Regions from separate parts of the Eubacterium ramulus genome, predicted to be linked through region 1. Evidence: predicted binding sites of a transcription regulator. Region 1 holds the regulator's gene; the other holds the start of a gene.

Evidence for each region. The regulator Rex, encoded in region 1, represses fermentation and respiration genes when NADH is low (regulators of the CRP and FNR family bind a similar motif). The targets are predictions, from matches to a motif close to ATTGTTAANNNNTTAACAAT.
Region 2: a site for Rex is predicted at 1,274-1,293, ahead of ACIRUQ_RS06840 (NAD(P)H-dependent oxidoreductase subunit E). Genes of this name have one in related genera too.

The regions. Positions count from the first base shown of each region.
Region 1 covers NZ_CP173382.1:1,692,920-1,696,340, forward strand. The annotation lists gene ACIRUQ_RS08135 (bifunctional ADP-dependent NAD(P)H-hydrate dehydratase/NAD(P)H-hydrate epimerase) at 1-1,052, opposite strand, end outside; gene ACIRUQ_RS08140 (redox-sensing transcriptional repressor Rex) at 1,147-1,782, opposite strand; gene ACIRUQ_RS08145 (ABC-F family ATP-binding cassette domain-containing protein) at 1,870-3,421, opposite strand, start outside.
Region 2 covers NZ_CP173382.1:1,450,919-1,454,339, reverse strand. The annotation lists gene ACIRUQ_RS06855 ([Fe-Fe] hydrogenase large subunit C-terminal domain-containing protein) at 1-398, opposite strand, end outside; gene ACIRUQ_RS06850 (anti-sigma regulatory factor) at 401-829, opposite strand; gene ACIRUQ_RS06845 (DRTGG domain-containing protein) at 822-1,178, opposite strand; gene ACIRUQ_RS06840 (NAD(P)H-dependent oxidoreductase subunit E) at 1,501-1,941, shown strand; gene ACIRUQ_RS06835 (ATP-binding protein) at 1,941-2,504, shown strand; gene ACIRUQ_RS06830 (ferredoxin) at 2,522-2,896, shown strand; gene nuoF (NADH-quinone oxidoreductase subunit NuoF) at 2,912-3,421, shown strand, end outside.

The DNA of each region.
Region 1 (3,421 bases):
AGATTCAGGGCATCCGCATCACACAGACAAGGAACCTGTATCCGTTTTAACAATTCATACAACATGCGTTCCGACAAATCCGACTGACTGATTCCGGGACCTGCCACTACAGCATCTGCCCAGTGCAATTGTGTTTCTACAAATTTTACCACATCTGTCCCGTTATTGTAAACTGCCAGAACTGCCTCCGGCACCTGTTCCTGCAAAATTATCCGGTTTTCTTCCACCGTTGCCACCCTTACCAGACCACAGCCCATGCGATAAGCTGCTTTTGCCGCAAAAACAGCTGCTCCTGCCATCTGCTTCGATCCCGCCAAAATCAATAATTTTCCGTAGCTTCCCTTATTCGAACGGTTCACACGCCGCGGCAATCGTTTCAGATCCGATGTCTCCAGCACCTTCAGTTCCGGTTTGATCTCATACAAACTCTGCTCATCGATGCCAATATCTGCCACTTTCAGCTCACCAGTATATTCTGCTCCCGGATACAACAGCTGACCGGCTTTGATAAATCCAAAGGTCACCGTCAGATCTGCTACAAACGCTGTTCCCATAACAGCACCGGTATCAGCAGAAATGCCGGATGCGATATCCACTGCCACTTTATATCCATCCTGTTCCGTCATTTTCTGAAGAATTTCTGCATATTTTCCCGTTACCTCACGGCTGAGCCCGATGCCAAACAAAGCATCTACGATCACGTCCACGATGTCTTTTGGATACTCATCAGAAATTTCCACTCCATACTGTTCTGCAATAAACATCTGCCGTTTTGTTTCCTCCGTCGCTTTTTCCCGGTTTCCGGCAAAATAAATTGTCACATTGTATCCCTTCAGATAAAGCAACCGTGCAACCGCCACGCCATCTCCTCCGTTGTTCCCGGACCCGCATACTACCAGCACTTTTGTCGCCGGATTTGGATAACGCTTTACAATCTCCTGCATCGTTGCCAGGGCAGCCCGCTCCATCAGAACTGCTGAGAGCATTCCCCGTCGCCGCATCGTATTTTCATCACACTGCTTCATTTCACGACTGTTCAAAATATATTTCATGACAGTTCCTTCCCTTCTATAACAAAACGCAATTTCCTATCATCATATGCTAAAAGCGCCCTGTCCTTACAACAAAGCGCTTTTTATTCCCTACCTATTTATCATCCTGCCTGCGAACAATGTTATAAGACAGCTGCATTAAACTGTCCGATAAATGAACATTTTCTACAACGACATCATCTGGAAGTTCCAAATCCAGATGTGCAAAATTCCAGATCGCATGGATGCCAAGTTCTACCAGCTTTTCCGCTGCCTGTTCTGCTTTTTCCTTCGGAAGTGTCAGAACTGCAATATCCACACGCTGTGTCTTTAAAAACTCCGGAAGTTCATCCATCATATGTATCTCAATTCCACGTACTGACAATCCAGCCAATGCCGGATTTACATCAAATAATCCTGTGATCACAAATCCACGTTTTTCAAATTTTACATAATTTGCCAGTGCCTGTCCCATATTACCGGCTCCGACAACAATAATATTATGCTGTCTGTCAAGACCAAGAATCTTACCGATTTCCTCATACAGATACTGTACATTATAACCATATCCTTGCTGACCAAATCCGCCAAAATTATTCAGATCCTGCCGAATCTGTGATGCTGTAACTTTCATGCGGACACTGAGTTCATTGGATGAAATCCGTTCGACTCCATCATCCAATAATTCTCCCAGATATCGATAATATCGAGGCATGCGCCGTATGACAGCCTGTGAAATTTCCTTCTGCATTGTTTCTATACTCCTTCAACCATCTGCAACGTTCTGCAGTTATCTATGGTTATTATATACAGTTCATTTCTTTTTGTCAATTTTTTATCAATCCGATGCAAGTGCTTCCCACTCTTCATACAGACCATCCAGTTTTTCCTGGACTTCCACCTGCTCACTGTGCAGTTTTCCTAGTTTGGCTGAATTAGTAGCCACCGCCGGATCCTGGAACTGTTCCTCCAGCTCCGACAGTTTTTCCTCCAGAGATTCAATTTCTTCCTCAATCTTTTTCACACGGTTCTGGATTTTGCGCTTTTTGGCCTGCTCTTCTTTCTGAGACTGCCAGTCTGTTTTCCCCTCAGAAACATCTTCTTTCACAACTTCCACCGTCTCACCGGTATTCAGATAGGCCCGTTCATTTGTTTCTTTTTTCTCCAGATAATAATCATAATTGCCAATGTAATTGACAATCTTCTGCTCTGTCAGATTCAGAATCCGGGTCGCTGTCCGGTTAATAAAATAACGGTCATGAGATACAAACAACACCGTTCCCTCATAACGGTTCAGAGCCGATTCCAGAATCTCTTTGGAAGCGATATCCAGATGATTCGTAGGCTCATCCAAAATCAGGAAGTTTGCCTCAGAGAGCATCAGTTTTGCCAGTGACAGACGACCGCGCTCACCACCACTTAAATCACTGACCCTTTTAAACACATCGTCCTCGGTAAATAAAAATGCAGCAAGAATATTTCGAATCCTGGTCTGGGTCAGTTTTGGATAATCGTCCGCAATCTCCTCCATCAATGTCTTCTCCATATGAAGAACCTGCTGCTCCTGGTCGTAATATCCGATTTTCACATTCGTTCCCAGTGTGAATGAACCTGCATCTGCATCCACTTTTTCATTTAATATTTTTAAAATCGTTGTTTTTCCGGTTCCGTTCTGACCGATGAGAGCCACCCGTTCGCCACGCTTGATTTCAAAAGAAATGTCCTGAAACAGTTTCTTTTGATCATAAGCTTTGGACAGACCTTCCACCCGCAGTACATCGTTTCCGCTAATAACAGAAGGAGTCAGTGTCATATGCATCTCAGATTTTTCTTCCTGCGGTTTTTCTAGTACATCTATTTTTGCCAGCTGTTTTTCACGACTCTCCGCACGCTTTATCGATTTTTCACGATTGAAAGATTTCAATTTTTCGATAACTGCTTCCTGATGTTTGATTTCCCGCTGCTGATTGTAATAGGCACGCAGTGCTTCCTCCCGGGCAAATGCTGCTTTCTTCGCATACTCCGTATAATTGCCGTCAAAAACCGCAGATTTATGCATACTGATCTCCACTACTTTTGTGACAATCCGATCCAGAAAATACCGGTCATGGGCAACAATCACAACAGCACCTTTGTAATTCATCAGAAATGTCTCCAGCCACTGAATAGATTCGATATCCAGGTGGTTCGTCGGCTCATCCAACAGGATGATATCTGGATGAGTCACCAGCAGACGCGCCAGAGACACACGTGTCTTCTGTCCACCGGACAGTTCGTTGCAGTGTTTCTCAAAATCATTCTCGGAAAATCCAAGACCTTTTAACACACCGGAAACCTCACTGCGGTATGAATAACCATCCCTGGCTTCAAACTCATGCAGCAGCTTATGG
Region 2 (3,421 bases), 240 kb from region 1:
TAAAGTTCCGGATGTTCGCTGATATACTTTCGGGAAAGTTCGGAGATGATCTCTGCACCGGCACTTACTTCAAACACATCATCAAAGCCGGCCAGAACCAGTGCTGTCAGGATGATATTTGTGTCCTTGACATTATTGAACTGGCTGTACAGGGAAGGTGCCGGAAGTGCCACCGTATATTTATAATCTTTTAAAACCGGAATAAAATCCCGTTTTGTATGCTTGGCGTGATGTGGACAATGCCGGATACATTCGCCGCAGTCAATGCAAAATTCATTGATGATATGTGCTTTTCCGTCTCTGACGCGGATGGCCTGTGTAGGACATCGTTTCAGGCAAGTGATACATCCGGTACATTTGTCACTGTCCAGATAAACTGAGTGAAAAAATTTATTCATGATCAGATCGTCCTTATATAGATAGTCATGGTGACGGTAGTCCCGACACCAATGGAAGTGTCGATATGCATTTCATCGGAAGAACGCTTCATGTTTGGAAGTCCCATACCGGCTCCGAAACCAAGATTCAGGACCTCTTCACCGGCGGTGGAATATCCCTCCTGCATAGCAAGCGGCACATCAGGGATTCCGGGACCGTGATCCGTCAGCACCATGACAACTTTATCCGGAAAGATATCTACGTCGATGATACCACCGTTTGCATGGATTACCATATTGATTTCTCCTTCATACATGGCAATGGCACAGCGGCGGATGATATCTGCATCCAGGTTCATTAGTTTTAGTGTCTGCTTTAAAGCACTGCTTGCTTCACCGGCCAGGGTGAAATCATCACCATCCACGGTGTATTGATAATGTATACTAGGCATCGTTTCGGCTTCCTCCCCGTAGTCCTGCATGATATAAAATGCCGCAGGCATCAAACATAGTGTGTTCCGTGGTCAGAACAGTTATGCCGAGATTTTCAGCCATCTGCAGCATCTCCGGCTGAGGTTGTTTGCCCCGTACAAAGACCAGACAGACAATATCAAGCATCTCAGCGGTGCGGATGACCTGCAGGTTATTCAGACCGGTCAGTAATAATGCATCTTTTTTGATAAATGCCAGAACATCACTCATCATGTCAGATCCACAGACACTTTCAATGGTGTGCTCAAGGTCCGGCGTGTCAGACAGAGAAGTGGCTTCCAGCAGCGAAATGATTTGTGCGATCGTCATAGCAGCCTCCAAAATTTCTGATTTTGTACTTTTTTAAATGCACAATATTTTTGAATTAGTATAGCATGTAATTTGTTATATTTCAACAAAAAAGACTTGTTATTTTTATAACATACTTGCACATGTATTGCAGTTTGAACAATTATGTGATAAAAAGTATATAAATTATACAAACCTAACCAGAAAAAATTGTTGATTATTGTGAAAACAGATGGTAGTATAAAAGACAGATGTATTAAAAAAAGTACATTGGATATTAGGAGGGATAATTTTGGAAAAAACAAAATCTGTTCCGTTTAACGGAACACAGGAACAGGAAGCGATGCTGCATGCAGTCATCGACGAACTGCGCGAAGATAAAGGCTGTTTGATGCCGATCATGCAGAAGGCGCAGGAAATCTACGGCTATCTTCCATATGAAGTTCAGAAAATGATCTCAGATGAACTGGATGTGCCAATGGAAAAAATCTACGGAGTAGCAACCTTTTACTCCCAGTTCAATTTATATCCGAAAGGACAGTACAAAATTTCTGTATGTCTCGGAACAGCCTGCTATGTAAAGGGCTCAGGTGATATCTATAACAAGCTTATGGACATTCTCGGAATTGCCGGTGGTCAGTGTACTGCTGATGGAAAATTCTCTCTGGATGCCTGTCGTTGTATCGGTGCCTGTGGTCTTGCGCCGGTTATGATGATCAATGATGATGTGTATGGTCGTCTGACTCCGGATGAGCTGGATGGTATTCTGGCAAAATACATGTAATGTTACCGGAAATATCATTAAATATTCTGGATATCTCACAAAATTCCATATCCGCAAAAGCGACACAAATTAAAATCATGGTTTGGGTAAATACGTTTAAACAGCAGATAAAGGTTCAGATCAAGGACAACGGAACAGGAATGGATGCAGAGACAGTGAAGCGGGTGACAGATCCTTTTTATACTACAAGGACTACCCGGAAAGTCGGACTCGGAATTCCGTTTTTTAAACAGGAAGCAGAATGTACCGGCGGCTCATTTTCCATATCATCCGTGTTGGGTCAAGGGACGGATATTCAGGCGATATTTTGTACCGATCATATTGACTGTATGCCGCTTGGAAATCTTAATGAGACCGTTTATTCACTGATCGTGATGCATCCGGATATTGAATTTTATTATGGCTACCAGGTGAATGAGGCAGAGTTTCATCTGGATACGAAGGAAATGCGGGAAATGCTTGGGGATATCCCTTTGGATACACCGGAAATTTCTTCCTTCATCAGAGATTATCTGGAAGAAAATGAATCGGATATTAATAGAATGCAGAATTACCCCGGGTAATTCGAAGGAGGGATCATATGAAATCATTAGAAGAATTGAAAGCCATTCGGGATAAAATGAAAGGGCAGATCGGAATGCGTTCTGAACATGCAGATAATACACGTGTTGTTGTCGGCATGGCTACCTGTGGAATCGCAAGCGGTGCGCGTCCGGTTTTAAATCTGCTCGTAAAAGAAGTAGAAGATAGAAAATTGGAGCATGTGACAGTCACCCAGACCGGTTGTATCGGATTATGTCAGTATGAGCCGATCGTAGAAGTATATGAACCGGGCAAAGAAAAAGTAACGTATGTGAAAGTAAACGAAGAAAAAGCAAAAGAAATTTTGGAACAGCATCTTGTAAGAGGTCAGGTGTTGGATAAATATTTACTTCACGTAGATGAGAATATGTAATGGGGGTGTGACTAAATGTATCGTTCACATGTATTAGTCTGTGGAGGAACCGGATGTACTTCTTCCGGAAGTCAGCAGATTATTCAGACTTTAAAAGAGGAATTAAAGAAAAATAGATTACAAAATGAAGTAGCGGTTGTTAAAACAGGATGCCATGGTCTGTGTGCAGAAGGACCGGTTATGATTGTTTATCCGGAGGCAGTGTTTTATTCCAAAGTACGTCCGGAGGATGTTGAGGAGATTGTTTCCGAGCATTTATTAAAAGGTCGTATCGTGGAACGTCTCGTATACCATGAGGCTCAGGCGCCGGAAGGAATCAAATCCTTAAATGAGACAACTTTCTATAAAAAACAGCACAGAATCGCATTGAGAAACTGTGGTGTCATCAATCCGGAAAGCATTGATGAATATATTGGAACCGGCGGCTATGAAGCACTTGGAAAAGTTCTGACAGAGATGACTCCGGATGAAGTTATCCAGACAATTTTAGACAGTGGTTTAAGAGGACGTGGTGGTGCAGGATTC